Regions from separate parts of the Knoellia sp. AC549 genome, predicted to be linked through region 3. Evidence: predicted binding sites of a transcription regulator. Region 3 holds the regulator's gene; each other region holds the start of a gene.

The links. The regulator LexA, encoded in region 3, represses DNA repair genes until DNA is damaged. The targets are predictions, from matches to a motif close to TCGAACANNTGTTCGA.
Region 1: the regulator LexA is predicted to act here: its motif matches at 5,909-5,924, upstream of ACZZ98_RS13380 (HNH endonuclease signature motif containing protein).
Region 2: the regulator LexA is predicted to act here: its motif matches at 3,960-3,975, upstream of ACZZ98_RS16505 (YbaK/EbsC family protein).

The regions. Positions count from the first base shown of each region.
Region 1 covers NZ_OZ409890.1:2,740,372-2,750,748, forward strand. Annotated here, with positions in the region: gene ACZZ98_RS13355 (uridine kinase family protein) at 1-75, opposite strand, end outside; gene ACZZ98_RS13360 (aldehyde dehydrogenase family protein) at 72-977, opposite strand; gene ACZZ98_RS13365 (aldehyde dehydrogenase family protein) at 983-2,428, opposite strand; gene deoC (deoxyribose-phosphate aldolase) at 2,457-3,464, opposite strand; gene ACZZ98_RS13375 (endonuclease/exonuclease/phosphatase family protein) at 3,439-3,987, opposite strand; gene ACZZ98_RS13380 (HNH endonuclease signature motif containing protein) at 4,440-5,831, opposite strand; gene ACZZ98_RS13385 (hypothetical protein) at 6,187-6,804, shown strand; gene ACZZ98_RS13390 (DnaJ family domain-containing protein) at 6,752-7,237, opposite strand; gene ACZZ98_RS13395 (hypothetical protein) at 7,263-7,475, opposite strand; gene ACZZ98_RS13400 (phospho-sugar mutase) at 7,570-9,282, opposite strand; gene ACZZ98_RS13405 (purine-nucleoside phosphorylase) at 9,290-10,138, opposite strand; gene ACZZ98_RS13410 (NAD(P)H-quinone dehydrogenase) at 10,167-10,377, shown strand, end outside.
Region 2 covers NZ_OZ409890.1:3,384,797-3,395,173, forward strand. Annotated here, with positions in the region: gene ACZZ98_RS16480 (VOC family protein) at 1-246, shown strand, start outside; gene ACZZ98_RS16485 (winged helix-turn-helix transcriptional regulator) at 243-521, shown strand; gene ACZZ98_RS16490 (GNAT family N-acetyltransferase) at 555-1,142, shown strand; gene ACZZ98_RS16495 (polyprenyl synthetase family protein) at 1,165-2,250, opposite strand; gene metF (methylenetetrahydrofolate reductase [NAD(P)H]) at 2,329-3,216, shown strand; gene ACZZ98_RS16505 (YbaK/EbsC family protein) at 3,382-3,903, opposite strand; gene ACZZ98_RS16510 (DUF6504 family protein) at 4,039-4,356, shown strand; gene ACZZ98_RS16515 (SAV_6107 family HEPN domain-containing protein) at 4,362-4,769, shown strand; gene ACZZ98_RS16520 (DNA polymerase III subunit alpha) at 4,766-8,596, shown strand; gene ACZZ98_RS16525 (iron chaperone) at 8,664-9,131, shown strand; gene ACZZ98_RS16530 (methyltransferase domain-containing protein) at 9,223-9,999, shown strand; gene dinB (DNA polymerase IV) at 10,008-10,377, shown strand, end outside.
Region 3 covers NZ_OZ409890.1:3,197,254-3,207,630, reverse strand. Annotated here, with positions in the region: gene ACZZ98_RS15630 (winged helix DNA-binding domain-containing protein) at 1-600, shown strand, start outside; gene ACZZ98_RS15625 (VOC family protein) at 643-1,110, opposite strand; gene ACZZ98_RS15620 (LysM peptidoglycan-binding domain-containing protein) at 1,344-1,751, opposite strand; gene lexA (transcriptional repressor LexA) at 1,947-2,693, shown strand; gene ACZZ98_RS15610 (Sir2 family NAD-dependent protein deacetylase) at 2,704-3,579, opposite strand; gene ACZZ98_RS15605 (LysR family transcriptional regulator) at 3,920-4,861, shown strand; gene ACZZ98_RS15600 (ComEC/Rec2 family competence protein) at 4,865-7,243, opposite strand; gene ACZZ98_RS15595 (ComEA family DNA-binding protein) at 7,240-8,193, opposite strand; gene ACZZ98_RS15590 (glycerol-3-phosphate acyltransferase) at 8,286-8,897, opposite strand; gene ACZZ98_RS15585 (DegV family protein) at 8,911-9,753, opposite strand; gene ACZZ98_RS15580 (TetR/AcrR family transcriptional regulator) at 9,894-10,377, shown strand, end outside.

The DNA.
Region 1 (10,377 bases), 460 kb from region 3:
GGCCAACCGCGACTTGCCGGCCCCGCTCGGTCCGGCGAGGACGACGACGCGGGCCCGGTGATCCGAGGCGGTCACCGGCCCTTGGGGTGCCAGACCGTCTTGGTCTCGAGGAAGGCGGTGAGTCGGGACAGGTCGGGAGTGGCGGTCCAGTCGGGCTCGACCGCAGCCGTGCCGGTGCCCGATGGCCGCAGGACGCGCTTGAGGTTCTCGGCGCTGGCCTCCTCGAGGGCGCCCCAGTCCACGCCTTCGGCGCCGGCGGCGCCGGCAAGGTCGATGGCGTTGACGTCGCGGTGGCTCGCGAGCCACGGAGCGATCTCGGCCGCCCTGCCGGTGATGATGTTGACGACGCCACCGGGCACGTCCGACGTGGCGAGGCACTCGGCCAGGGTGATCGCCGGCAACGGACGGTCAGCGCTCGTGACGACGACGACCGCGTTGCCGGACACGATGGCGGGCGCGATGACCGAGACGAGGCCGAGCAGGCTCGACTCCTGCGGCGCGAGCACCGCGACGACACCGGTCGGCTCGGACGCCGAGATGTTGAAGTACGGGCCGGCGACGGGGTTCATCCCGCCGAGGATCTGGACGTACTTGTCGGACCACCCGGCATACCAGACCCAGCGGTCGATCGCCTGCGAGACAACGGCTTCCGCCGCCGCGGCCGTCAGCCCCTCGGCGTCGCGCACCTCCTGGACGAGCTGTGGGCGACGGGCCTCCATGACCTCCGCGACGCGGTAGAGGACCTGACCGCGGTTGTATGCCGTTCTGCTGGCCCAGCCCGGCTGCGCGGCTCGCGCTGCGGTCACCGCGTCCCGGGCGTCCTTGCGCGAGCCCTGCGCCGCGTTGGCGAGGAAGGTGCCCTTCTGAGCCTTGCCCTTCGCGGCGGAGTAGACCTCGTAGGAGCGACCGCTCTCGCTGCGCGGGAACTTGCCACCGATGTAGAGCTTGTAGGTCTTCTTCACATCAACTCTAGGCATGTGGGTCATACCCCTGTCTTCACGTAGGGCTCGAGTCCGTGTCGGCCGCCCTCGCGGCCGTAGCCGGACTCCTTGTAGCCGCCGAACGGGCTGGTCGGGTCGAACTGGTTGAACGTGTTGGCCCAGACGACCCCGGCCTTAAGCTGGTCGGCCATCCAGAGGATGCGCGAGCCCTTCTCGGTCCAGATGCCCGCGGACAGGCCGTAGGGCGTGTTGTTGGCCTTGGCGACGGCCTCCTGCGGGGTGCGGAAGGTCAGCACCGACAGCACCGGACCGAAGATCTCCTCCTGCGCGATGCGGTGGGTCTGCGTCACACCGGTGAACACCGTTGGCCTGAACCAGAATCCCTTGCTCGGCAGATCGCAGCCGTTGTCCCAGCGGACGGCGCCCTCACCCTCGCCGGCGTCCGTGAGGGCGATGATGCGGTCGAGCTGGGCGCGGCTGTTGATGGCGCCGACGTCGGTGTTCTTGTCGAGGGGGTCACCGACCCGCAGGGTGCCGAGGCGGCGCTTGAGCCGGCTCTCGACCTCGTCCGCGATGGACTCCTGGACGAGCAGGCGCGAGCCGGCGCAGCAGACGTGACCCTGGTTGAAGAAGATCCCCCTGACGATCCCCTCGACGGCCTGGTCGATGGGGGCGTCGTCGAAGACGATGTTGGCTGCCTTGCCACCGAGCTCGAGCGTGGCCTTCTTGCGGGTGCCGGCGATCGCGCGGGCGATCATCTTGCCCACGCCGGTCGAGCCGGTGAAGGCGAGCTTGTCGATGCCGGGGTGGTCGACGATCGCCTGACCGGTCGGGCCGGCACCGGTGACGATGTTGACGACGCCAGGCGGGAGGTCGGCCTGCTGGCACACCTCGGCGAAGAGCAGCGCCGTGAGCGGTGTCGTCTCGGCGGGCTTGAGGACGACGGTGTTGCCGGTCGCGAGGGCCGGGGCGATCTTCCACGCGAGCATGAGCATGGGGAAGTTCCACGGGATGATCTGCCCGACCACACCGTGAGGCTGCGGGTTGTCACCACCGGGCAACGCGGCATACCCGAGCTTGTCGGCCCAACCGGCGTTGTAGAAGAAGTGCGCTGCGGCGAGCGGGATGTCGACGTCGCGGCTCTCCTTGATCGGCTTGCCGTTGTCGAGGCTCTCGAGGACCGCGAACTCGCGCGCACGCTCCTGCAGGATGCGGGCGATGCGATAGAGGTACTTGCCGCGGTCGGCGCCGCTCATCCGGGACCAGACGCGCGTGTATGCCGTCCGCGCAGCCTTGACGGCGGCGTCGATGTCCGCCTCGCTCGCCACGGAGACCTCGGCGAGGACCTCCTCGGTGGCGGGGCTGATCGACTTGAAGCTCGTTCCGGACCCGCTCACGAACTCGCCGTTGATGAAGAGCCCGTAGGAGCTCTTGAGGTCGACGACGGCGCGGGACTCGGGAGCCGGTGCGTACTCGAACGTGGGCATCAGGCTTCGTCTTTCGTTGTCACGGGGCTCAGTAGGCCGTGGAGGGGGAGTCGTCGGCGATGTAGTTGGCGCCCGAGTAGGCGCCCGTCGTCATCCGCTGGCGCTGGAGGAGCAGATCGCCCAGCAGGCTGCTCGCGCCGAAGCGGAACCAGTGGTTGTCGAGCCAGTCCTCGCCCGCGATCTCGCTCACGGTGACGAGGAACTTGATGGCGTCCTTGCTCGTCTTGATGCCCCCAGCCGGCTTGACGCCGACCTGGGTGCCGGTGAGGTCGCGCCAGTCGCGGACGACCTCGAGCATGATCAGCGTGACGGGGAGCGTTGCGGCGGGCTGGATCTTGCCGGTGCTCGTCTTGATGAAGTCGCCACCCGCGAGCATCGAGAGCCAGCTGGCGCGGCGGACGTTGTCATAGGTGTTGAGCTCGCCGGTCTCCATGATGACCTTGAGCCGAGCGTCTCCGCAGACCTCCTTGACTTTGGCGATCTGGTTGAAGACCGTGAGGTAGTCGCCGGACAGGAAGGCGCCGCGGTCGATGACCATGTCGATCTCGTCGGCGCCGGCCCTGACCGCGTCCTTGGTGTCGGCGAGCTTGACGGCCAGGCTCGCGCGCCCGCTGGGGAAGGCGGTGGCGACGGCTGCGACCTTGACTCCGCTGTCGCCAAGCACCTCCTTGGCGGTGCTGACCATGTCGCCATAGACGCAGACCGCCGCCGGGCGAGGGGTGCTGAGGTCGCTCGGGTCGGGGAGGAGCGCCTTGGACGCGAGGCCCCGGACACGACCCTTGGTGTCCGCGCCCTCGAGCGTGGTGAGGTCGATCATCGAGATGGCCAGGTCGACGGCCCACGCCTTGCTCGTCGTCTTGATCGAACGGGTGCCGAGATCTGCCGCGCGGGCCTCGCAGCCGACCTGGTCGACGCCCGGGAGCCCGTGGAGCCAGCGCGTCAGGGACTGGTTGGTCAGCCGGGAGACGTCGAGCAGGTCCCGGGCTCGGGCCGTCGGGTCGAGCGTCGTCTCAACGGCCGCTTTGGTGGTACTCACTCCGGGAGTCTATCCGCCGGGACAGCGTGCCGACGGAGCGTAGGAGGTGGTGGCCCGCGGGGCTGTCGAGCCGCTCCATGGTGGCTGCACCGGCCCAAGGCGTCCGGTTCCCCGACCAGAGGACGTAGTCGATGCGCTGGTTCTTGTCGGTGGTCGGGGTGGTGAGCCGACAGGTGCAGTCGTGCTGGGAGCCGTCGTAGAAGTCTCCAGTGCCGCCGACCTCGGGCCCTACGAGCTGGCTCATGATGGGCGTGTTGTCGGGGTTGTCGGCGGCCGAGGTCATGTTGAGGTCACCAGCGACGACCACGGCCCACCCTGCTGCGCGGTAGGGCTGGGTGTGGTCGATGACCGCCTGGACCTGCGGACCGCGCTCGGGCTGGGTGCCGCGTCCCCCGGACGTCGGGAAGGCTGACAGGTGGGTCGAGCAACCCAGGGTCGGGATGCCTTCGCGGCGGAACTCGACACAGGCCATGCCGAACTTCTCGACCCCGTCGGCGTTGTTGTTGGGGTAGTCGGGCGTCATCGTCGGGCGGTTCGCTGCGCCGGTGTAGATGATGAGCTCGCCGATCCAGTCGCCGCCACACCCGGGGTTCTTGCTGTTGCCGAAGTGGAAGCTTGCGCGGGTGGTAGGCGAAGGTCCAGCTCGGGTGCTCGGCCTGCAGCGCCTCGAACCACGGCCGGCACACCTCCTGCACGGCCACGAGCTGGGGCTCGAAGGCGTCGACCTGGCCGACGACGAAGTCCCAGGCGGCGGGGACGTGGTCGGTGTTGTGCTGGATCACCCGGAGCTGCGCGGCGGACGCTTCGGAGCCCCGTCCTTGGCCCGGCTGAGGACTCGCTGTGGCGATCCCCGGAAGCACGGTCATCGTGGCGGCGGTCAGGAGAAGGATCGGTCGAAGGCGTCGGGTCACGTCCGTCGACGTTAGGCAGACCAGGCGAACACGAGCCGACGCCCGCGTGAGAACTGCACGACGATCAGGCGACCCGCATCTCGACGTCCTGGGTGAACCAGTCGTCGGGTGGGTCGGGGATCCAGCCACCCCAGGGGTCGTTGGGCAGGGGCCGGTCCTGGAGGTGGACGGGATCGGGTGGAACCGAGCCCTCACCAAGGATGGGTGGAGCGGTGGAGTCGTGGACGCGTCCGGTCGGGGTGGTGATGCGTATGCCGTGTGCTCCGGTCCCGTCGAGGCCTGTCGACTGGACCCTGACGTGCCAGCCGGGTTCTTCCTTGACGAGGTTGTGGCGTTTGCAGAGCCCAGCGCCATTGGCTCCCGACGTGGTGCCGTCGGTATGGATCGCCTCCACGTGATCTGACTCAATCGCGGGAGCGTCGCACCATGGGACCCGGCAGGTGGGGTCGCGCAGTTCCAGGAAGCGGCGGAGCCCGCCGAGGAAGCGGCGACGCTTGGAGTCCAGGCTGACGAGGTCGCGACCGGAGGGGTCGGTGAACAGCCTTCGCAGCCACACGGTGGTCTTGGCGTCCACGTCAGCGTCGTCGAGCAGTGCAGCGAGGTGGGCGCGAGCTTCGGCGCCGGGGATCGGGCCCCAACCAGGAACGACAGCCACGTCGTCAGCAGGCGGCTGGCCACCGAACGCGGCCGGTAGCAGGACTTTGTCGGTCATGACGATGTTGACCTCGACCGGCTGCGGCTGACCCTTCGCCCGACCACTGAGGAGCTCGAGGGCCCGGTCGGCGAGCCACGCACCCTTGCCGCGGGTGTCGGCACGTGCCGCTGCCGCGGCGGCCTCCCACTGCTCCGCCGGCAGGTCCGGGTCGATCTGGTGACGGCGAGACTCCTCGGCCGTCAGGGCGACGTGGGCTCCGATGATCTCCTTCATCGGACCCAGGATCGACAGCCATGCCATCCCATCGGCGGCTGGGCGGACACTGACACGACGACTCGCGACAGCGCGGCGGTTGCGCTCAGCAAGACTTGCCGCATCCAACGCGGCACCCGCACGCCGGGCCGCCCCGGCCAGCACCTTGTCCCCCAACGACCCGATCGTGGGTGCGAGGCGGCGATCGACCTCCGCGCGGTGCTCCACACTCAGGCAGGCCGTCTCCCGCACCACGATCATCGCCCGCCGCTCGCTGATCTCCCCACGGGTCAACGCCGCCATCGTCTCGGGCATCTCACCCACGAGCGCTTTCGCGACACCGACGTGCTGGTCCGCCGACGTGGGCGAGCAGCGCCGCGCCAGAGCCAGGTCCGCGCGCACACTGCGCGAGTCTTCACCCAACGCCTCACGATCCAGCACTGCAGCCGCCGTCAGTCGCGCCTGTGCAGCCGCTGCCGCACCCTTCAACGCCTCTAGCGCCGACACCGCCGCGACCCGCTCCGGCTCGGTCAAACCCTCCGGATTCACAGCAGCAAGACTGGACACCACGGAGCGGACCTGAACCTCAGGCCCTCCGGTTGCTGGTGTCCCCTCCATACCTCTCATCGTACACGTGTTCGGTGACAGTCACGACGATATCCACACCAATTCCGCTGCAGCGCAACCCAACTCATCTACCGCGCCACACACTACGACCGACGCGACTGACGTGACAGATCTGAAATGGAGTGGCACCCGATGGGTTGAGCCGACGCGGAAGTCGAGTACGCGATCACCCGTCACGCCTGGTTCGCCCGCCACCTCGCCTGACCGAGGCGGTCGACCGCGTCCGCCCAACACCGCGACGACGGTGGCCATCGTTCCGAATAGGGTTGCCCGGGTGATGGGGGAATGGACGCGACGCGCGTCGTGGGTGGCGCTGGCGGTGGTGGCTCTGGGCGTCGCGTCCCTCATCGTCAACATCACGACCGACGCCCAGCTCTCGGGCGAGCAGCAGGTGCTCTTCGGCGTCCGGCGGACCTTCAGCCTGCTGCTCAACGCGGGCACCGTATGGGCCGGCATCTCCGTCCTCGCGGGCGCACTGCTGCGACGCCGTGCTCCGGCCGCGCTCGCCGGGCTCCTCGCCGGCTCCGGGGCGCTGGTGGTGCACTACGGCGTCGGTGAGCTGACCGGGCTCATGCCGCTCGGGTCCTTCAGCTCGAATGCCCTGTGGTTCGTGGCTGCTGCCGTGACCGGAGCGCCCCTGGGACTTGTGGGTGCGCTGGCGCGGTTCCGCAGCCGATGGGGAATCGCGGCCCGGATGGTCGTGCCGCTCGGAGCAGTCGTTGAGCCCTGGTTCGTCGGGTGGTGGCTGTCGTCGCAGATGGACAGCGTGGCCGTTCGCACCTCCAACCTCGTCGCCGCCGGCGCTCTGACCACTCTCGGCCTGGCCGGCATCGCGTATGCCGTCAGGGCCGGAGTCGCTGCCACCACCGCTTCCGAGGCGGGTCGGGTTCGCTGACGCCCGCTGCGACCTCGACGGCTGCGGCAGCTGCAGCAGCCTGCTCGTCGCGGAGCTCACGCCAGCGCGCGACCATCGCCTCGACGTCGACGGTCGGCGCCCACACCGGTGACTGCGTGCCGAGCACCGGCCGTCGCCGGTCGTCGATGACGCGCAGGTTGTAGTCGCGCAGCACCTCGCGGACCCCGTCCTCGGTCCGGACGTCGAGCAGCGACTCGGGGAAGGTCGCGTACTCACGCCGCAGCTGGAGCACCGGTGGCAGGGCATCGGACATGCTCAGACCCTCGCGGGCCATCATCTTCTTGACCCACCAGTCGGGGTCGGGGTCGTCGAGACCGGTCAGCGGTTTGCCGGCGCCCGGCAGGTTGTCGAACTCGCCGCGCTCCTGCGCCTCACGGATCTGCTTCTCGACCCACGACTCGTGGAAAGCCATGACACCAGTGTGCCCGCGTGGGCGGTCAGACGCTCGGGCCCTCGTCCTTGCGGGGGCCGTCCCCGAGGGCGCCGCGGCCGAAGGCCCACCAGAACCCGGTGAGGACGGCGGGGATGGCGATGGTCCAGCTCGGGATGCTGTCGACGTTCCCGGCGATGATCGCCCAGATGGCGAGGATCGCCGTGAGCAGCCAGGCGATGTTGAGGTAGCGGCGTTCCATGAGGTTCTCCTTCGGCACGTGGGAAGTCTTCCCCCTTGATGGCTCCATCCTGCCCACGGAGGTGCCGCCGGCGCCTCCACCTGTCGGTGGACCCGCTTGTCCATCCTCGGCGTCAGAGTGCCGTGGCGGCCTCGAGGTCGGCCCTGATGCCGGCCAGTCGCTGGGTTGCTACGGAGCGGGCAGCGGCGAGGTCGCCGTCGACGACCGGCTCGATGACCTCGAGATAGACCTTGAGCTTCGGCTCGGTCCCGGACGGGCGCACGATGACGCGCGAGTCGTCCGCCAGGAAGTAGCGCAGGCCCTCGGTCGGTGGCAGCCCACCGTCACCAGCGGCCAGGTCGTCGACCCGTGAGACCTCAACTCCGGCAACGCTGCTCAGCGGCTCTGCGCGCAGCCGCGCCATGACCTGGCCGAGAAGTGCGAGGTCCTCGACGCGCACCGAGAAGGCATCCGTCGCGTGCACCCCGTGCGCCACCGCGAGCTCGTCGAGCCGCTCCGAGATCGAGCCCCCGGCAGCCTTGAGAGACGCAGCGATCTCCGCGACCACCAGAGCAGCCGACACACCGTCCTTGTCACGCACCTGCTCCGGGTCGACGCAGTAGCCGAGTGCCTCCTCGTAGCCATAGCGCAGCCCGGGCACCCGCGAGATCCACTTGAACCCCGTCAGGGTCTCCTCGTGCGCGATGCCGACCGACCGGCACACGGTCGCCAACATCCGCGACGACACGATCGAGTTGGCGAACACCGCATCCGCGGGCACGCCGCGATCGAGCAGGTGCGCACCGAGCAGCACCCCGACCTCGTCACCGCGCAGCATCCGCCACCCGCCCGGGCCCGGAACGGCGACAGCGCACCGGTCGGCATCCGGGTCATTGGCGATGACGACGTCGGGGTCGGTCTGCTCGGCCAGCTCGAGGGCCGCATCCATCGCGCCGGGCTCCTCGGGGTTGGGGAACGGCACCGTCGGGAAGAGCGGATCCGGCTGTGCCTGGCTGGGAACCGGCAGTGGAGCGGCATAACCGGCAGCGACGAACGCACGCGCGACGGTCTCGGAACCCACCCCGTGCAGCGCGGTGTGGACCACCACGAGGTCACGAGGGGTGTCCGACGAGACGACGTCGACGACCTGCGTCAGGTAGCTCTCGAGCACCTCCTCGTCCAGCGTCTGCCAGCCGTCGTCGGCCAGCGGCACGTCCAGGGTCCGGTCGATGCGCGCGATCTCGGCAGCGATGTCGACGTCGGAGGGCGACACGATCTGCGAGCCGTCGCCGAGGTAGACCTTGTAGCCGTTGTCCTGGGGCGGGTTGTGGCTCGCGGTGACCATGACCCCGGCGTCAGCGCCGAGGTGCCGGATCGCATACGCGAGAACGGGTGTGGGCAGCGGACGCGGCAGCACATTGGCCCGACCACCGGCTCCCACGACGACCGCAGCCGTGTCGCGGGCGAAGACGTCGGAGTTGAACCGCGCGTCGAACCCGATGACGACGAACGGCTCGGCCCGGCCCTGTCCTTTCAGGTATGCCGTGAGGCCGGCTGCCGCTCGGATGACCACCGAGCGGTTCATCCGGTTGGGACCGGCACCGAGGGCGCCACGCAGACCGGCCGTGCCGAACTGGAGCAGGCCCGACATGCGGTCGAGGAGGTCGGCGGCGGCAGTGGCGTCGCCGGACTCGGCCGCGTCGATCACGGCGACGAGCTCTGCCTTCGTCTCCGGGTCCGGGTCGTCGGCAGCCCACGCGCGAGCAGCGGCGATCAGCTCGTCGTTCTCCGTCCCGGCCTCGGACGGGACGGTCGGCACGGACTCGTGGCGGGCGGCATACGACATGGGTTCCTCAGATCTTCGCGACGACGGCGGCGAGCAGCTGGCCGCATCGCTCGGCCGCGGCCGCGCCGGCCTCGAGGACCTCCTCGTGGTTGAGCGGCGTCTTCGAGATGCCCGCTGCGGGGTTGGTCACGAGGGAGATGCCGAGGACGTCCATGCCGCTCTGGCGGGCGGCGATGGCCTCGAGCGAGGTGGACATGCCGACGAGGTCACCACCGAGGACCTTGGCCATGTGCACCTCGGCCGGGGTCTCGTAGTGCGGGCCTCGGAACTGGACGTAGACGCCCTCGTCGAGCCCGCCGTAGACCTCGCGGGCCAGGTCACGCAGCCGGGGGGTGTAGACGTCGGTGAGGTCGACGAAGTTCGCACCCTCGATGGGGGAGTGTGCCGTGAGGTTGATGTGGTCACGGATGAGGACAGGGGTTCCGGGAGGCCACTCCTCGCGCAGGCCGCCGCACCCGTTGGTGAGGACGACGGTGCCGCACCCGAGGGCGGCAGCGGTGCGGACGCCGTGGACGACGGCGCGCACGCCGCGGCCCTCGTAGAAGTGGGTACGAGTGCCGAAGACGAGGGCTCGCCGGCCCGTGTCGCCGATGGCGACCGAGCGCATCGTGCCCGAGTGGCCGGCGACGGCAGCCTTGCCGAAGCCCGGCACGTCGGTGTTGTCGATCTCGGTGAGCGTCTCGCCGATGAGGTCCCCGGTCTGTCCCCAGCCGGAGCCGAGGACGAGCGCGACGTCGTGCTGCTCGATGCCCGTGCGCTCGCGGATCACCGCAGCGGCCGCGTCAGCGACGGCGAAGGGGTCGGTCGCCGGGTCGGCGAGGTCGAGCGGGGAGGAGGCCCAGGCGTTGTCGGTCACGCGAGCAGGGTAGCCGCCGCGTGGTTGGATGGACCGCGTGAATGCGCGAACGACTCGGGTCGTCATTGTCGGTGGCGGGCCGGGAGGCTACGAGGCGGCGCTCGTCGCGGCACACCTCGGGGGAGAGGTCACCATCGTCGACCGTGACGGCCTCGGTGGTGCGGCTGTCCTCACGGACTGCGTGCCGTCCAAGACCCTCATCTCGACGGCCGACTACATGTCCGAGTTCGAGACGGCGG
Region 2 (10,377 bases), 190 kb from region 3:
TACGCGAGCATCGGGGGAGTCGAGGAAGTGATCGGCGGACCGGACACACCCTCGAAGGTCACGGTGTCGTTCGACCTCGGCAGCCGGGAGGCGGTCGACGAGCTGGTCGACCGTGCCGGTGCAGCCGGCGGACGAGTCGGCGACATCGACGACTACCCCTTCATGTACCAGCGCCAGTTCGACGATCCCGACGGCTACCACTACTCGCCGTTCTGGATGAAGCCGAACACCGACTCCGCCGAGTGAGCGACCTGGCCGCGGCCCTCGACATCGTCGGAAGCCGGTGGGCGCTGCTCATCGTGGAGCGGCTGCTCGAGGGCCCGCAGCGCTACGGCGACCTCCAGCGCGACCTCGGGACGCCGACAAACATGCTGGCGACCCGCCTGCGCGAGTTGGAGGCCGCCGGTGTGCTGACCCGACTGCCTCTTCGGCACAACACACGCGCCTACGCGCTGACCGATCGAGGGCTCGCACTAAGCGAGGCGATCGCTGCCCTCGGACGCTGGGGGGCCGAACGGTAGGAGTCCACGTCCGACGCGGTCTAGGTTGCCAACATGTCCGAGCTCACGACCAGGTCGCTCACTCCGGAGACCTTTGACGACTTCGCCGCCCTCGTCGAGCGCAACAAGGGGATGTTCGCCAGCTGCTGGTGCACCTGGTTCCATCCCGACGACCGGGAGCCGGACAGCGCCGTCGAGGACAACCGGGCGTTCAAGAGGCGCCGTGTGGACGAGGGGATCGCGCACGCGGCGTTGGTCTACGACGGGGACCTGGCCATCGCCTGGGCGGAGTACGGCACACCTGAGGAGCTACCCGGCATCCACCACCGCAAGGAGTATCTGGCCACGGCCGAGCGACTGCCCGACTACCGGATCACCTGCATCCAGGTCGAGAAGGCCCACCGTGGCAAGGGGCTGGCGTCGGTTGCCCTGCGCGGAGCCGTGGACCTGATCGCGCAGGCAGGCGGCGGCGTGGTCGAGGGCTACCCCCACGACACCGGCGGGAAACGGAAGAAGAACTCGTCGTTCCTCTACAACGGCACCCGCACGATGTACGAGCGCGAGGGCTTCACGTATGACCGCCCCAAAGGCCTGGGCAACTGCGTGATGGTGCGCAAGGTGGCCCTGAACCGGTCCACCTGAGGCGAATCGCTGTCGAGGCGGGTCAGGCGGTGCGGGCGGTGCTGATCTCGACGAGCTGGTCGAGGATGACCGCTGCGTCGGGGGCGACACCGGTGGCCGCCGCGAGGGAGGCGCGGGCACTGGCGGCGAGACGGCCGATCTCGGACTCGACCGCGTCGACGGCGCCGGAAGCGGTGATGACCGCTCGAAGGTCGTCGACGGCGGTGGTCCCGAGGTTCGGGTCGCCGAGGGCGGTGCGGAGGAGCTGGCGTCCGGCGTCGTCGGTGCCGCTCAGGGTGTGCGCGATGAGCACGGTGCGCTTGCCCTCGCGCAGGTCGTCGCCCGCCGGCTTGCCCGTCGCCTCGGGGTCGCCGAAGACCCCGAGGAGGTCGTCACGCAGCTGGAAGGCGTGCCCGAGGTCGAGGCCGTACGACGACAGGTAGGCGAGATCAGCCTCACCGAGGCCCCCGGCCGTGGCGCCGATGAGGAGCGGGTGCTCGACGGTGTACTTGGCGCTCTTGTAGCGGATGACCCGCTGCGCCCGCTCGATGCGCTCGGTTGCCGGCAGGTCGTCCCACGGGCGGACCGAGTCGACGACGTCGAGGAACTGCCCGGCCATGAGCTGGGTGCGCATCCGGTCGAAGACCACACGTCCCCGCGCCAGGTCGGCCGCGTCGAGCCCACTCGTGGCGACCAGCTCGTCGGTCCAGGTGAGGCAGAGGTTGCCGGCGAGGATGGCGCCCGCCACGCCGAAACGCTCGTCGTCACCGCCCCAGCCACGCTCGGTGTGGACGGCGGCGAGCGCGCGGTGGGCGGCCGGCATACCCCGTCGGGTGTCCGAGTCGTCCATGACGTCGTCATGGATGAGCGCCGCGGCCTGGAAGAACTCCATGGCGGTCGCGAGGCGCACGAGCTCGTTCGAGTCGGCGCGGCCGGCGGCCCGGTGGCCCCAGTAGAGGAAGGCGGCCCGCAGTCGTTTGCCCCCGGCGAGCAGGGATCCGACGCGGTCGAGGAGGTCGGTGACGTCCGGTCCGAGCTCGTCGAGGACGACGGCCTGGCGCCGCAGCTCGTCGTCGATGCAGGCCTGCACGCGAGCGCGGAGATCTGCCTCGTCCAACGGGCTGGTCACGAACGCTCCTCGCATCTCACGCATCTCACGGGGTGTGGGCCTGAGCCTACGGCCTGCCCACTGGACTAATCTCACCCCATGGCACCCCGCTCCATCCCCCAGCTCCTCTCCTCCGAGCGGCCCTCGGTGAGCTTCGAGTTCTTCCCGCCCAAGGACGACGTGTCCGAGGCGGCGCTGTGGGATGCCATCCGACGCCTCGAGCGGGTCCGACCCGACTTCGTGTCGGTGACCTACGGCGCCGGGGGGACGACCCAGGACCGCACCGTCCGGGTCACCGAGCGCATCGCGCGCGAGACGACCCTCACCCCGTTGGCCCACCTGACCTGCGTCGGTGCGTCCGTCGAGGACGTCCGCCGGGTCATCGGGCAGTATGCCGCCGCGGGAGTGCGCAACATCCTTGCGTTGCGTGGCGACCCGCCGGGCGACCCCGGTGGCGAGTGGGTCGCCCATCCCGAGGGCCTCAACCACGCAACCGACCTCGTGTCGCTCATCCGCACGCTCGGCGACTTCACGATCGGCGTCGCGGCCTTCCCCGACGTGCACCCGGCCTCCCCGGACCTCGACCACGACGTCGACATCATGCTCAAGAAGGCCGATGCGGGCGCGAGCTTCGCGGTCACGCAGATGGTCTTCGACGCCGACAGCTATCTGCGCCTGCGTGACCGGGTCGCCGAGCACCGCGACCTGCCGATCACGCCCGGACTCATGCCGGTGACCAACCTCAGGCAGATCACCCGGATGTCGCAGCTCATGGGGACGCCACTGCCCAAGCCGGTCGTCGACCGGCTCGAGGCCGTGAGCGAGGATCCGGCCGCGGTCCGTGCGGTCGGCGTCGAGATCGCGACCGAGCTGGCCCAGCGCATGCTCGCCGAGGGCGCACCGGGGCTGCACTTCATCACGATGAACCGCTCCACGGCGACGCTCGAGGTCTACGAGAACCTCGGCCTGTCCGCGGGGGCTCGCTGACCCTGGTCTGAGTACCTCGGGCCTGCCGAACCTGAGTACGTGTACTGATCCGGCGCCACCTTTGTTGCCGCCAGAGTGATCACGCGGCCGCGTGGCCGGGTCGGTGAGTGTGGAGGGGCGCTCGTCATCCCGGCGACGCGGCCGTCCCGCCTCTCGTGGCCGGCGTCAGTCGACCTGGATCGCCTTGCCGCTCGTGATGCGCAGCAGCTCGTCGTACGTCGTGCGAAAGACGGAGTGGCTGTGCCCGGCCGCGGCCCACACCACGTCGAAGCTGCTGAGCGTCACGTCGACGACGGTGCGCAGGGGAGTGGGGTGACCGACGGGCGCCACCCCGCCGATGGCGAAGCCGGTCCACTCGCGCACCTGCTCGGGCGTGGCCTTCTCGACGGCGGCGAGGTCGAGCAGGGCGGCGATGCGGTCCTGGTCGACGCGGCGACCACCCGAGGCGAGCACGAGGAGCGGCTCGGTCGAGCCGTCGTGGCGGCGCCCGGCGAAGACGAGCGAGTTGGCGATCTCGGAGGGGGAGACCCCGAGTGCCTCGGCGGCGGCCCGAGCCGTGCGGACGGCATCGGGGAGGTAGCGCACCACGGTCTGGACATGGTGTGTCGCAAGGGTGCTCAGCACGGCAGCGACCGAGGGGTGGTTGCTCAGGTCTCGTTGAGAGACGGCGTCCCCGGGCTGGCTCATGCCGTCAGCGTAGGGGCTTGACGGCGTGCTGTCCGGCGGTTGTACAGTGGAGATGTTCGAACAGGCGTTCGAACCTTGGCGATCATCTCGATCGCCCCTCTCACTCCATCCCATCCTGCCTGAGGAGGCCATGTCGTGGTGCGCCGGTACGAAGAACGCGTCGAGGTCCGGGTCGAGGCCGCGGCGCCCGCCACGGATGGCTCGCTCGCCGTCCGCTGCCGCCCGCGTGCGTTCGTCTGGCGCGGCCGCATCCTCGTCGTCCGAGAGGTCCTCGAGGACTGGAGCGAGCGCCGGTCGTGGTGGCGCGACCTCGGTGACCTCGGCGCGCGTCCCGAACGTCATGTCTGGCGGGTCGAGGCCGGCAGCGCTGCTGGCACCGGCGTCTACGACCTCGCCTCCGACGCCGCCGACGGCTGCAGCGACCCCTGGGTCCTGCTCCGGGCCCAGGACTGACCGCCGTGGGTGCCGCCCCTGCCCTCGCCCTGCTCGAACAGTCCCGCCAGTGCCTTGCCGAGGCGTATGCCGCGGAGCTGGCTGCCGCTCGCTACGTCACCTCCCAGGATGCCGCGATGCGGGCCGCCGCCGCCCTCGTCGCCGGTCACTCCGGACGCGGACGCAGCCGTCAGGACCTGTGGCCGCTGGTCGCGAACCACGCCCCGGAGCTCGGCGAGTGGGCCGACTTCTTCGCCCTCGCGGCCGTGCGTCGCGAGGAGATCGAGTCGCGCACGGTCCGGGTGTCGGTGCGCGAGGCCGACGACCTGCTGCGCGCCGCCGAGACCTTCGTCGAGCTTGTCACCGTCACCCTGGGTATGCCGCGTGGCGAGCGTGCTGCCCGTCGCCTCGCCGCCGCTCGAGAGACGGCATGAACGACTTCGTCCACCTGCACGCCGCGTCCGGCTTCTCGATGAGGTTCGGCGCCTCGACCCCGGAGGACCTCGTCGAACGGGCCGCCGCCGACGGGCAGCCTGCCCTGGCCCTCACCGACCGCGACGGTCTCTATGGCGCGGTGCGGTTCGCGATGGCCTGTCGCCGGGCCGGCATCGACCCCATCCTCGGTGTCGACCTCGCCGTCGGGGAGCCCGTGACGGGGCGCCCCGCGCGCAAGGCCCGCACGCCGGTGCGTGGCGGCGCCGTCGTCGACCCACGGCTGCCGCGGGTCACCGTGCTCGCCCGGGGACGGGCTGCGGGCACCGGTCCCGGGCTCGGTTGGGCTGCCCTGTGCCGGCTCGTCACAGACACCCACCTGCGCGGTGAGCGCGGTGTCCCCGTGACGCTGCCCGACCTCCTCGCCCGCTGGTGCCGCGGCGGCGACTCCGACTTTGTGCCCCATTGGGACCGTTCCAGCATCGGTGACCATCGAGCGGATGGTCCCCATGGGGCACAAAGTCGCCTGCGGGTGCTCCTCGGACCGGACTCCGACGTGGGTCGGGCGCTCCTCGCCCGTCGCCCCGTCGAGGCCCGAGCCCGGCTCGAGAGGTGGCGGACGCTCCTGCCACCCGAGGCGCTCGCCATCGAGGTCGTCGGCAACGGTGGGCCCGAGGGGACCCCCGGCTCCCGCGTCCACGCCCGCCACCTGCTCGGCCTCGCCGACGAGGCCCGCGTCCCCGCCGTCATCACCGCAGCGGTCCGGCACGCCGACCGCGACGGGGTGCGCACCGTCGACATCCTCGACGCCGCACGTCGGCTGGTGGTCCTCGACTCACGCCACCTCGACCGGGTCACCGACGCCGGTCACCTCGCGAGCAGCGAGGAGATGTGGCTGCGCGCCCTCGAGATCGCCGGTGACAACGGCCGCGCCGCCCAGCTCGTCGGCGCCACGCTCGCACTGGCCGACGAGTGCGTCCAAGACGCCCGCGGCGACCTCGGCATCGGCGCCGTCCACCTGCCCGAGCCGAGCATCCTGGGCATCGAGGCCGGGGTCGACCCGCACCAGGTCCTCACCGAGCGCTGTCGAGCCGCGATGGGCGCAAGGTTCCCCGAGATCGGGGACGCGGCACGGCATACCGTGCTGTCCCGTCTGGACGACGAGCTGCGCGTCATCGCGGACCTGGGGTACCCCACCTACTTCCTCACGGTCGCGGAGGTGACCGACCTCATCAAGGCCAAGGGGGTGCGCGTCGCGGCTCGCGGCTCGGGGGCAGGGTCGCTCGTCAACTACCTGCTGGGCATCAGCGGGGTCGACCCGATCCGGCACGACCTGCTCATGGAGCGGTTCTGCTCACCGCTGCGCGCCGAGCTGCCCGACATCGACATCGACGTGGAGTCGGCGCGGCGGACCGAGATCTATGAGGCGATCCTCGACCGCTTCGGCGGTGACCGGGTGACCTGCGTGTCGATGATGGACACCTACAAGGTGCGCCACGCCATCCGTGACGTCGGTGCGGCACTCGGGATGCCGCCCGTCGAGATCGACGAGATCGCCAAGGCGTTCCCGCACATCCGCGCCAAGGACGCCCGCAGTGCGATCGCCGACCTACCCGAGCTGCGTTCTCGCGGGCTGGATGCGCCCCGCCTCGACACCTTCTTCGAGCTCGTCGAACGCCTCGACGGGCTGCCTCGCCACATCGCCCTGCACCCGTGCGGCGTCGTCCTGTCCAACGCCGGGCTGCTCGACCGCACGCCCGTCGAGGCGAGCTGGCCCGGCTTCCCGATGAGCCACTTCGACAAGGACGACGTCGAGACCCTCGGCCTGCTCAAGCTCGACGTCCTCGGCATCCGGATGCAGTCGGCGATGGCCCACGCCGTCGCCGAGGTCAGGCGGGTCGACGGCGACGAGGTCGACCTCGACGACGAGAGGCAGGTGCCGCTCGACGACGAGGCGACGTTCCGGCTCATCCGCACGGCCCACACCCTCGGCTGCTTCCAGATTGAGAGCCCGGGGCAGCGCGAGCTCATCGGCAAGTTCGGTCCCGAACGCTTCGGTGACCTCATCATCGACATCTCGCTCTTCCGCCCCGGGCCGGTGAAGTCCGACATGATCCGCCCGTTCCTCGAGAGCCGGCACGGCTGGTCCAAGCCCCAGCTCATCCACCCGACCCTCGTGCCGACCCTCGCCGAGACCGAGGGTGTCGTCGTCTTCCACGAGCAGGTCCTGCGGATCGTCGCCGAGACGACCGGGGTGACGCTGGCCCAGGCCGACGAGGTGCGCCGCACGATGGGCACTCCCCAGGGGCAGCTCGACATCGAGGCGTGGTGGCGTCCCGCGGCCCGGGCGCGAGGGTATGCGCCGGACGATGTCGACCAGATCTGGGCCGTGCTCAAGTCCTTTGCGTCGTTCGGGTTCTGCAAGGCGCACGCCGCAGCCTTCGCCCTCCCGACCTACCACTCGGCCTGGCTCAAGACCCACCACCCGGCGGCGTTCCTCGCCGGTGTCCTCACCCACGACCCGGGGATGTATCCCAAGCGGCTCATCCTCGACGACGCCCGGTCGCTCGGCATCGCCGTCCTCGCGCTCGACGTCAACGCCTCGGGCGACACCTACCGCATCGAGCGGCTCGACGAGGGCAGGAGGGGCGACTTCACCCCGGTGCACCCCGACCTGCCCGACGCAAGCGGCTACGGCATCCGCCTCTCGCTTACCGACGTCAAGGGCATCAGTGGTGCCGAGGTCGCGAGCATCGTTGCGGGACAGCCGTTCTCGAACCTCGGTGACTTCTGGTCACGTGCCACGGTGAGCCGGCCGGTCGTCGAACGACTCGTCCTCGCCGGTGCCTTCGACTCCATGCACGGCATCGGGGTCTCGGGCTCCGGGCTGGGGCGTCGCGGTCGCATCACCCGCCGTGACCTCCTGCTCCACGTCGGTGAGCTAGACCGGTGGGAGCGGGTGAGCACGGGACGGTCGTCGCGTCGCCGGGTCCCGCCGCCGACCCTCCGCGACGACCTCGTGCGGGAGCGGGCAGCGGCGCAGTCACAGGCAGCTCGGCCGGTCGTGGCTGCAGCCGAGCAGTCGGTGCAGCTCACCCTCGACCTCGGCGACCGGCCCGAGCTCACCCCCGGCACCGGCCTGCCCGAGATGACCGGCACCGAGCGGGTCCGGGCCGAGCTCGACGTCCTCGGGCTCGACGCCTCGGCGCACGTCGTCGAGTTCTACGGGCCGATGCTCGACGCGCTCGGGGTCGTCCGCAGCCGCGACCTGCTGGGAGCGCGCAGCAACAGCGAGGTGTGGATCGCCGGGGTCAAGGTCGCGACCCAGACCCCACCCATCCGGTCGGGCCGCCGGGTCGTCTTCCTCACCCTCGACGACTCCACCGGTCCCGTCGACGCGACCTTCTTCGAGGACGTCCAGGGCCCGTATGCCGCAACGATCTTCCACTCCTGGCTCCTGCTGGTGCGTGGTGTCGTCCGTCGAACGGGCCCACGCGGGATCTCGGTCCGTGCGACCGGTGCCTGGGAGCTCGCCGGGCTCTGGGATGCCTGGCGCGACGGTGGTCAGGCTGCTGTCGTGCGTGCGCTCGAGAGTGCCGACGCCGAGGCCATCGCCCGCGCCGAGGTGGGGGAGCGCGAGGCCGACTCCCGCGGGAGGCGCCGGGTGCTCGTGCACGCGTCCGGGTTCAAGCAGTCGCCCTATGCCGACATCAAGCCCGCGGGCACGTCGACCACCGACGGCCGTCTCGTCGGATCGGTCGCCGTCCCGGAGCACGGCACGCCGTCGCGCAAGCTGTGGCACTCCAGCCCCGGCAGCTCCGGCCACTGAGACCCCGGAAGGGAACCGGTCAGGAATCGAGAAGCAGCGACGTGGCCCGCAAACCTACGGTGCTTCCATGACCACCAGGACAGCAGCCACGAAGACCACGAAGACCACGACCAAGAGCGGCTTCAGCGCCGACGAGCGCGCCGCCATGAAGGAGCGCGCCAAGGAGCTGCGGGCCGAGGCCAAGGGCGAGAAGGACCGGGCCAAGGGCCTGGCCGACCTCGAGTCCAAGATCAAGGAGATGCCCGACGACGACCGAGCTCTCGCCGAGGCGATCCACCGGATCGTCACCGAGAACGCACCCGACCTCATGCCGAAGACCTGGTACGGCATGCCGGCCTACGCCAACGCCGACGGCAAGGTCGTCTGCTTCTTCAAGGCAGCCTCCAAGTTCGACGTCCGCTACTCGGAGCTCGGGTTCAACGAGGAGGCCGCCCTCGACGACGGCACGATGTGGCCGACGGTGTTCGCCATCACCGCGGTCAACGCCGCGAACGAGAAGCTCGTCGCGACACTCGTCAGGAAGGCGGTCGGCTGAGGACGCTGTCGTGCGCGGCAACTAGGCTGGTGGGGCGCGAGGCACCCGGCCGGTCGCACTGCCCCAGAGGCATCTGACGAGGAGGTGGATCGTGACCGAGGACGCGACGATCGCACGCCGCACCGGGGTCTCGACCTCACCACGGACAGCAGCCATGTGGGCGGCGGTCGACGAGGTCGTCCGCGCCCGCAGCGCCCTGCTCGGACGCCCCCTGCGGGTCATCGACCTCGGTGGCGGCACCGGCGGCCTCGCCGTCCCACTCGCCGTCGCCGGTCACGACGTCACGGTCGTCGACCCCAGCCCGGACGCCTTGGCCTCCCTGCGCCGTCGCGCCACCGAGGCCCAGGCGTCGTCGCGGGTCAGCGCCGTGCAGGGTGACGCCGAGACCTTGTCGTCCCTCGTGGGCCGCGACCGACCCGACCTCGTCCTGTGCCACGGCACCCTCGAGTACGTCGACGACCCGGAGGCGACCCTCGCCCAGATCGCCGAGGTTCTCGCGCCCTCCGGCATCCTCAGCCTCGTCGTCCCCCAGCGGTCCGCAGCCGTCATCGCCCGTGCCCTCGCCGGCCAGTTCGCCCAGGCTCGCGCGGCTCTCGACCGTCCCGATGGACGCTGGGGCGACGCCGATCCCGTCCCGCGCCGGTTCGACAGGGCAGGCGTCGTCGGCCTCCTCGAGGCCGCCGGCCTCACGATCACGGGCGCACACGGCATACGTCTCTTCAGCGACCTCGTCCCCTCGGCGCTCGTGGACTCCGACGCCGACCGCGCCGCACTCCTCGACCTCGAGCGTGCCGTGGCGGCCCACCCGGACTTCGCCGTCCTCGCTGACCTCGGCACCTCGCTGCACGTCATCGCCACCCGGCCCTGAGAGCGGCCATGAGCCGTCGCCAGTTCAGCCTCCCCGGTCGGTCCTCGAACGAGCCACCCGACGACACCGGGTGCACGATCCTGCACGTCGACATGGACGCCTTCTATGCCATGGCGACGTTGCTCTCGCACCCCGAGCTCGTCGGCACCCCCGTCATCATCGGCGGCGGCAACAGGGGAGTCGTCCTGTCTGCGACCTACGAAGCCCGCCGCTTCGGGGTGGCCTCGGCGATGCCGATGACGCGTGCGCGGCGGCTCTGCCCGCAGGCGACGGTCCTGCCGCCGGATCACCGCCTGTATGCCGCGATCTCGTCCGCGGTAATGGAGACCTTCCGCTCGGTGACCCCCGACATCGAGCCGTTGTCGCTCGACGAGGCCT
Region 3 (10,377 bases):
CGGGGCACCGAGCACACCTACGCCTTGGTCGACGAGACGATCCCGTCGGCGGAGTCGGACACGTGGTCGCGTGCGAGGTCGCTCGTCGAGCTGACCCACCGGTTCCACGCCGGGCACGGCCCTGCCTCCGAGCGCGACCTCCAGCGCTGGAGCGGGCTCACCCTCACCGAGATCCGTTCTGCCACAGCGGAGATCATGACCTCCAGCTCGCTTCAGTCGACGCACCCGCTCGAATCCGTCGAGTGCCAGGGCGAGACCCTCTGGTACGACCCCACGGTGACGGCCCGCGCGTCGCGCAAGCACACGGCATACCTGCTGTCGACCTTCGACGAGGCGGCACTGACCTATCCCACGACCGGTTTCCCGAGGAGCAACCCCGACGCCGACCGGACCCGACTCATCTCCGAGGCTGCCGGTGGGATCGTCGTCGTCGCCGGGCAGGACCTCGGCACGTTCAAGCGCAGGACCGAGGCCAAGCGCGTCACGGTCACCGTCCGCCCCGAGGTCGACCTCGACCACGCGGAACGCGATGGCATCGCCGAAGCCGCGCAGTTCCTGGCAGCCTTCCACGACCTACCCCTGAACCTCGTCTTCGCCTGAGGGTGAGGCGTCCGACTCCCCCGTGAGCAGCAGTGGATCGGGTCAGGCGTCGTTGGTGCCGAACCCGTCGCGCTCGGCCCGTTCGTGCGAGTCCTCGGTCTCCTCGAAGAAGGTGATCGTCAGGCCCGCCGGAGCGTCGACTCTGGAGTTGAGCGACATCCATGGGGTGAGGACCGGCTCGGCGACCACGGTTGCTCCAGCACTCTCCGCCTCGCGGGTCGCCGACTCGGCGTCGTCCACCTCGAACGCGATCCGGATCTTTGGGCTCGGCGTCCCCGCCGCCTCGACGGCGTCGATCGCGATCCTGTGCGCAGGACTGGCGATCTCGAAGGTCGCCCGGCCCGCCTCGAGGATCGCGACGCGGTCCTCCCCTCCTGAGGAGAACGCGGCGATCTCGTCCATGCCGAGGACGTCCCGATAGAACCGGACCGCCGCGTCGTAGTCCTCCGCCTCGACCACCACTCGCAGCTGCCTGACCTTCTGCACGCGTCCACCCGTCTCGTCCGTCATGACAGGTCCAAGCGCATACAGCCCCGTCTTATTGCACCGGAGCGACCTCTCGCGTCCGACCTCGACGCCACGCCTGTCGCTGGAACGCGACCAACCCGCGGCCGAGACGAGACAGCAAAGGGCGCCCCGCGCGAAGAGTGGCGGGGCGCCCTCCATGCTGAGTCGGAGAGGGGTCGAAGCTCATCCAAGGACTCAGGACCGAACCGGGGTCGAAGCGGCTCGGAGTGTGTGCGTCAGCCCTGCGGGATGACGATGGTCTGACCGACCCGGACCTGGGCCGTGGCAAGGTCGTTGGCCGCCTGCAGCTCGGCGACACCGGTCGCGACCGACACCCCGGCGAGGTGCTGTGCGGCGATCTCGGAGAGGGTCTGCCCCTGCTGCACCGTCACCGTCACGTCGGGCGCCGACGCAGCCGCTCCTCCCGTGAGGGCGACGAGTCCGACCACGAGAGCGACCAGGAGAACGAGGCTCGTCAGGGCGAGACGACCGGCGCGGGTGACCCTCAGCGCCGGCGCCGCGAACACCGGCACCGACGCGCCGGTGGGGACCGACACGAGGCGCGGTTGCGTCGAGCGACGCGGAACCGGACGCGGTGCGGCATACCCGATGGTCGTGCCGTCCAGCACTGCAACTGCACTCATGGTGTCCTCCTGGATCGGTGTCACGCTCGAAACGGTGTTCGAACGAACGCTTGTACGATTTCTAGCACGGACGTTCGAGGAGTTCAAGACACGCGTCGAACAGATGTTTGAAACACCTGCCCGAACTCCGTAGTCTGTGCTCATGTCAGAAAGCCAATCAGGCGCCACCGACAACGCCCTCTGAGGAGACGAACCATGAGCGACAAGCGCCGCCAGGACGACGCCGACGTCCACCAGCTGCCCGACCGTGACCCGGGCGACGGCACCCTGACGGTGCGGCAGCGCAAGGTTCTCGACGTCATCCGCAACTCGGTCGACCGCCGTGGCTACCCGCCGAGCATGCGTGAGATCGGCCAGGCCGTCGGCCTCACCTCCCCCAGCTCGGTGTCGCACCAGCTGCACGCCCTCGAGAAGAAGGGCTACCTGCGCCGCGACCCCAACCGGCCCCGCGCGCTCGAGGTCATCTCCCCCGACACGCCGAGCGATATCCGCGGCTACCGAGGTGGAGCGGCTCCTGACGACATCGACGCCGACCTCGACCCGACGGGATCGGGCGACACGCGGCCGGAGGCGAGCTATGTGCCCGTGCTCGGCCGCATCGCCGCCGGCGTGCCGATCATGGCCGAGGAGATGGTGGACGAGGTCTTCCCCCTGCCCAAACAGATCGTCGGCGAGGGCTCACTGTTCCTGCTCAAGGTCGTCGGTGACTCGATGGTCGACGCCGCGATCTGTGACGGTGACTGGGTCGTGGTGCGTCAGCAGCCGAATGCCGACAACGGCGACATCGTGGCGGCCATGCTCGACAACGAGGCGACGGTCAAGACGTTCAAGCGCAAGGACGGCAAGGTCTGGCTCATGCCGCACAACCCGTCCTTCGATCCCATCGACGGCGACCACGCGACGATCCTCGGCAAGGTCACGGCGGTCCTGCGTCGCATCTGAGCGGCTGGGCTCACCCCACCCGCGCGGCCAGCTCCCGCGCCAGGGCGGTCAACGTGACGCCGAGCGGCGCATCGATCCGATGCGTTGTCTCGGCGTCTCCACGCGTGGGGCCCAACGTGACGACGACGACGGGTATGCCGTGTGCCGCGGCGCGTCGCACGAACCGGTATCCACTCATCACCTTGAGCGACGACCCGAGCACGACGAGGACCGGCGCGGCCTCGGTGAGGGCGAAGCACTGCTCCACCCGTGGTTTGGGCACCGAGCCGCCGAAGAAGACCACATCGGGCTTGAGGGTGTCGTCCCCGCACAGGAGACAGCGAGGCGGGACGAAGGTCTGCACGGCCTCGTCGGCAAGGACGATGTCGCCGTCGGGCCGGATCTGGCTGCTCACCCGTGAGCCGTCGCCGACCAGTCCCAGAGCCAGAGAGGCAAACCCGGGGTTGGCGTCGTCCATGAAGGCCTGCACGAGGTCACGGTCGGTGCGTTCGCCGCAGGTGAGGCACTCGACGTCGGCAAGGCTTCCGTGGAGCTCGATCACGTCGCGCGTGCCGGCGTCCTGGTGGAGGCCGTCGACGTTCTGGGTGATGACGGTGCCGATCGCGCCGACGCGCTGGAGCTCGGCGACGGCTCGGTGCCCGGCGTTGGGCTCGGCGACGGAGAAGCGCTGCCAACCGATGAAGCTGCGGGCCCAATAACGTTGTCGCGCATCACTGGTCGCACAGAACTCCTGGTGCGACATGGGTGTCACCCGCCGCTTCCCGTCGGGCCCGCGGTAGTCGGGGATGCCACTCTCGGTCGAGATGCCGGCGCCGGTCAGGACCAACGCAGGGCCGCGGTCGCGCAGGAGCGATGCGACCTCACCCACGGACACCTCTCGACTCACCCCACCATCGTAGGTCGCCCAACGCACCGCGCTGCATCACTCGCCCGGGCAGGCGCTCTGGTGGACCAGCGCTCCCGTGACCATCCAGCGCCAGTCGGTGGCCGACCCGCCCGCGTACGCTCCGGCTCCGCACTGGCACCTCCAGTGCCACCGGCCGAGGGCGTCACAGCTGACGTCCGGGTGGTGGCTGCGGCGGGCTGTCCGCCTTCGCATCGTGGCCTTCATGCTGGAGAGGAGGGCTCGGCACCACCGCCAGATACGCCCGACCCTCGTCCGTCAGCGCATCACGCGGCGTGCAGAGGACTGGCCGATTGATAACTGACTGTTATAGGATGGATCCATGATTGATGCAGCCGGCCTCCGGGTCATGCGCGCCATCGCCGACGAAGGCAGCTTCACCGCGGCGGCGCTCTCACTCGGATACTCCCAGCCCGCCATCTCGCAGATGGTCCGTCGCCTCGAGACCCGCACCGGCACGACACTCGTCGAGCGCATCGGCCGCAGCGTGCGCCTCACCGAGGCCGGTGCCGTGCTGGCCCGCCACGCCGGGCCGGTCCTGTCGGCCCTCGATGCCGCCGAGGAGGAGGTCGCCGCCATCGCCGGGCTGCGCTCTGGCCGCGTCCGCCTCATGGCGTTCCCCAGCGCCTCGGCGACCCTCGTCCCCAAGGCCCTGGCCAAGGTCAAGGCCGAGCACCCGGGCGTCTCCATCACCTTCAGCGAGGGCGAGCCGCGTGAGTCGCTGGCCGCGCTGCGTGCCGGGGAGTGCGACCTCGCGGTGGCCTTCGTCTACGAGGGCACCGACCTCGGCCGTGGCGAGGAGGACCTCGACGCGTTCGTCACCACCCCCCTCCTCGACGACGAGGTCCTGCTTGCGGTGCCAAGCACCCACGACCTCGCCGGTGCCAAGCACGTCGACATGGCCGCCCTCAAGGACGAGACGTGGATCGCCGGCTGTCCCCGCTGCCGAGGCCACCTGCTCCAGCTCGCGAGCACGGCGGGTTATGTCCCCGACATCGCCTACGAGACCGAGGACTACGTGGCGGTGATGGGACTCATCGCCGAAGGGCTCGGTGTCGCGGTCATCCCCGACCTCATCCTCAAGACGGTCCACCACGAGGACGTCGCGGCCCTCCCGATGACCCCGGCCTCGCGCCGCCACATCGTCGCCGTGACCACGCCCGACCTTCAGCGCGTCCCGTCGGTGAGGGCCACGCTCGACGCGCTCGTCGAGAGCGCCAAGGCGTCGACGGCCAAGACCCGCAAGAGGGCCACTGCTCGCTGACCCTCACTTGGCGGTGACGACCTGGAGCTGGTCCCCCCGCTCCACGACGGCGACGTGGCCCCGCTGGTCGGTGCGGTAGGCGGCATACCCGTTGCTCCTCAGCATGCTCAGGTGGGCAGCTGTCGGGTGTCCGTAGTCGTTGTCCTTGCCCACGCTGATGACCGCCACCGGAGCCCTGACGGCAGCCATGAGGGCGGGGTCGAGGTTTGCGCTGCCGTGGTGCGGTGTCTTGACGACGTCGAACTCGCCTGCAGCAGAGGCCATCTCGGGGTCTCGCCGCATCCTGAGCACGAGGTCGTGTGCGGCCTCCCGCTCCACGTCGCCCAGCAACAGGACGTCGACCTCACCGACGTGGACGGCGAGCACGATGCTCGCGTTGTTGGGCACCGATCCGGCCGCGATGCGGCGCACGGGCGCCCACACCTCTGCGGTGGCCTCGCCGAACGAGAGCCGGTCCCCTGCCGCGACGGCCGAGACGGGTATGCCGCGTGCTCGCGTCCAGCCGGTCACCTCACCGACCTGGTGACCCGGCTCCGCAACCGGTGAGACGAGGACCTGTCCGACCTCCCGACCACCGAGAACCCCGGGCAGGCCCTCGACGTGGTCGGCGTGGAAGTGCGTGAGGACGACAGCGTCGACGACCTCGACACCGAGCGAGTCGAGACAGCCGTCGGCAGAGGCCGGCTCGGGTCCGGTGTCGACCACGAGCGCACGCCGGGGGCCGGTGCGGACCACCGCCGCGTCACCCTGCCCGACGTCGCAGAAGGCAACGCGCCAGCCGTCGGGAGGCCACGTCACCACCCGCGTCGGGATCGTCATCGCCGCGCTGAGGGCGACGACGACGAGGGCGAGCAGTGGTCGCACGACCGCGGCACGCCCGAGCCATCGCCCGGTGACCAACAGCGCCAGGGTGAGCCCCGCGAGCAGCAGGGCACCCGGTGGACCGTCGGGCCAGGGCAGCGTGCCGCCCGGGACGTCAGCCATGACGCGCGCGGTCCGCGCGATCCCCAAGGTGGGCACGGCGCCGAGCCAGCCGAGGAGCTGGGCGGGAGCATCGGCGACGACCGACACGAGAGCGGCCGCGACCCCGGCAACCGTGGCCGGGGCCACGAGGGGTGCGGCCACGAGGTTGGCGACGACCCCGACGATGCTCACCGACCCCTGGAGCAGGACGATGAGGGGGGCGCACATCGCCTGTGCCGCAACGGGTATGGCGATCGCCGGGCCCATGAAGGCCACCCTGGGGTGGAGTCTCGCGGCGATGGCATCGCCCCAAGGTCGGGTGAAGAGGAGCAGGCCGAGGGTGGCGAGGGCCGACAGGGCGAACCCGAAGGACCGCGCCATCCACGGGTCGATGACGAGCACCACCACGATCGCGCCGGAGAGGACCGGGAGCCCCGCGGCGCGACGCGATCGGCTCATCCCGATGAGCCCGATGAGGCCCATGGCGGCAGCGCGGACGACGCTCGGCTCTGGTCTGGCAAGGACGACGAACCCCAGGATGGCGAGCGCGACGACGAAGGGCCGCCACCGGCGTCGCACCCCCATGAGGACGCAGAGCCCGAGCACCAACCCACCCACGACGGCGATGTTCGAGCCGCTCACCGCCGTGAGATGGGTCATGCCCGTCGCCTGCATGGCCTCGGTGAGGTCGGCCGGGGTGCGACTCGTGTCGCCGATGACGAGCCCGGGCAGCAGACCTCGTGCGTCGGCCGGCGTGGGGTCGACAGCCCTGCGAAGTCCCGCTCGCAGGTGCTCGGCGACCTGGGCGACCACGCCCGCCGGCCTCGTGACCTCCTGGCTCGAGACCCGCAGCACCGCCACCTCGGGGTAGCCCGGCTGCGGCGGTGCCAGACGCCCGCGCAACCGCACGCCCTCGTGCCACTTCAGCTGCAGCAGGGTCGCGTCGCCCCTCAGCGAGATCGGCGCGTGCGCCGAGGTGATCCTCCCCCGCCCGTCGACCCGATGCGCGCTGGCCCGTGCCATGACGACCGGCTCACTCCCGCCCCGCGCCTCGAGCATGACCGGATCCGAGGTGATGGTCGCCTCGACCGTGACCACGGCCCGGGCCGCGGTCAGGTCGTCGAGATCGCCCAGGCCGCGCAGGGCGTGCTGACCGTTGCCGGCGACCTGCACCAGCAGGGTGACACCGAGCACAAGGACGAGTCGTCGGCCGCGACCCCAGAGCTGCAGCACGAGCACGAGGACCATGAGGCCTGCCGTCACCGCCCATCGCGGCCCGGGCGACCAAGTCAGGGTGCCCGCCAGGGCGGCCCACGCCGCGAGCGCCGGGACGAGCAGCCGGACGTCACTGAAGCGAATGACCTCGCGCGTCCACTCGTCCCGCCGGTCCCGGAGCTCCGCGGGATCCGCGAGCGTCACAGCGTGACCTTGGGAGTCAGCTGGGCCAGCAGCTTCTCGCCGATCCCACTCACCTCGCCGAGCTCCTCGACGCTCGTGAACCGGCCGTGCTCGGTGCGCCAGTCGAGAATCCGTTGTGCGAGAACGGGTCCGACGCCGGGCAGAGTGTCCAGGGCGGAGAGGTCGGCCGAGTTCAGGGAGACGGTGCCGCCGGCAGGAGCGGCGCCGGAACCCGCGCCAACGCCCCCGGCCGCACCGGAGCCAGCACTGGCTCCCGGCCCGGGTCCGGCGACGACCTCGCCCGGCCTCGGCACGACGATCTGCTCTCCGTCGACGAGCACTCGGGCCAGGTTCACGGCTGTCAGGTCGGCCGTCCGAGTCGCTCCACCGGCCGACGCCACCGCATCGCCCACCCGCGCGCCGGCGCTCATCCGGTAGACACCGGGCCTGGCCACCTGCCCGACGACGTGCACGACTGCGGTGCCTCCAGCAGCAGCGCCACCGGCGTTTCCGGAGGCCCCTGGCGGGCCCTGGGTCGCGGCCACACCGGCTCCGTCCCCACCACCCGGGCTCGAGCCACCGGGCGAGGCTCGCGACAGGGTCGAGGTCCCGCGGCTCACTCCCGTGGGCTCCGTCCCGGCTCCCATCGTCACGGATGCCCCGTCACCACCAGAGGCCAGCCAAACTCGCACGCCGAAGACGACGGCCACGAGCAGGACGACCACGAGCACCGCCATCACCGCCGACCGGCTCGGCACCCAGCGAGCCCCCCGCAGGCTCACCGGCAGCTCGAAGACCGGACCGCGCGGCACCTCGAGCGGTCGGTGCCGACCGCGATCCTCCGCGTCGAGCCGAGCACCCTCGCCACCCTCGTCGCGTCCACCGTCACCACGGCCACCGACGGTGGCGCCACCTCGCACCCTCGCCAGAGCGCGCGGTGAGACGGCGTCTGGATCACGGCGGGGCGGCATACCTCGACGTTAGGAACGCCGGGCACGCGACCCAACTCCGTCCTCACCATCTGTGGACGGCCAAGGGCCGGTCGCGCGCCTGTGGACAAGCCTCAGCCGCCGAGACGCCCCGCCCACGCCGCGATGTTGCGGTGGTGCCGCGCCAGGACGATGAGCGACACGAGCACGAGCCACACCCCCACGCCCCGGTCCACCGTCGTGCCGGCGCGCGCCGTGAGCCACACCCCCGCGCCGAGCAGGAACGTCGACGCCACCACCGACGCATTGCCGAGCCGCCTGACGAACGGCAACGCGGCCAGGAAGACGACGAACGCCGCGAGCGCCACCCACGGCACGACCGCCAGCATCGCGCCGAGCGAGGTCGCCACTCCCTTGCCGCCTCGACCACCGAGGTAGGGGCTGTAGATGTGCCCGAGCACGCACGCCACCCCAGCGGCAAGCGCGACCCACGTGCCCAGGGTCCGCAGCACGACGAACGTCGGCACGAGCCCCTTGAGCACGTCGAGCAACCCGACGACGATCCCCCACTTCCTGCCGGCGACACGGCCGAGGTTCGTCGCACCGGGGTTGCGTGAGCCGACCTGGGCCACGTCGATGCCGCGGGCACGACCGATGATGGTGGCCGGGTTGATGCCTCCGATGGCGAAGCAGAGCGTCGCGACGACCAGCGTCACCACGACCATGCCGGGGACGGTCAGGCTCACGGCGCGCCCGCGGTCAGACCCGTGGACTGACCGCGATGGCCAAGGTGCCCGGGCCGACGTGCGCGCCGACGACGGCACCCAGCTCGACGATTCTGAAGTCCTCGATGCCCTCGATCCGCGACTGGAGTCGCTCCGCGAGCTTCTCGGCCCGCTCGGCCGAGTCGAGGTGGTGCACGGCGATGTCGACCGCCTGCGAACCAGCCGCCTCGACCGCGAGCTCCTCGAGGCGGGCGATGGCGCGGGAGGAGGTGCGCACCCGCTCGAGGGGGACGATCGAGCCGTCCACCAGACCCAGGATCGGCTTGATCGCCAGGGCCGAGCCGACGAGGGCGTTGGCCTTCCCGATGCGCCCGCCGCGCCGCAGGTGCTCGAGGGTGTCGACATAGAACACGACGGTCGCGGCGGCGCACCGGGAACGCACGGCCTCCGCCACCTCCTCTGCCGACACGCCACGGGTGGCGAGAGCCGCACCGGCAAGGACGGCATACCCCATCGCCATGCCCATCGACCGACTGTCGATGACCGTCACGGGGACGGGCGACTGCTGGGCGGCGAGCTGCGCCGAGCCGAGGGTGCTCGACATGGCAGCCGAGATGTGGACCGAGACGATCGCGTCGGCGCCCTTGTCGGCGAGGTCGCGATAGACGTCGAGGAAGGCCTGGGGTGCGGGCCGCGACGTGGAGACGGGGCGGAACCCACGCAGCGCCTCGGCGACCTCGCCCGCCGCGATGTCGACTCCCTCACGGCGCTCCTGTCCGCCGACGACGACGTGGAGGGGGACGACACCGATGCCGTGCGCCTCGACGAGGTCAGCAGACAGGTATGCCGTGGAGTCGGTGACGAGAGCGGTGGGCACGATCCGAGGCTAGTGCTCAGGCGGGGGCGCCGTGGTCATCACGCACGCACTGGTCGACGGCCGCGACAGCGAGCCTGTCCGGAATGACTGTGACAGCGAGGCGATCCTCATGCGCGCGCCGGCAGGCTGACAATGGGGGCGTGCCCGACTCCTCCCGCTCTGACCTTGCTGACCGCCTCCTGGACATCGCCTACGACATCACGGCGGTGTCGGGACCCACCGCCTTGTCCCTTCGCGAGGTCCAGCGCCGTGCCGGAGTCTCTGCGGCCACGGCGTACTGGCACTACAAGGACCGGGCGGATCTGCTCCTTGCCGTGAGCCGGCGGGCCACCGCCGACCTGGCTGACGCACTCGTGGACGCCGCCGTCAACCGCGTGTTCTCGGAGACCTCAGACCTGTCCGCCGTCTGCCTCGCCTACATGCACTTCGCTCGCGACCACGAAGGACTCTTCCGAGCCATCGTGCTGAACTCCTCGACCGAGGAGCTCATGCACCCGGCGGAGTCTGCGCGTGGTCGATCCGGACTGGCAGCGTTCGAGGTCCTGCAACGGGCCGTCGCGGACTTCGACCCCGATCACGAGGTGACATCGGGTCTGGGCAACGCCCCCGTTCATGTGTGGGCGG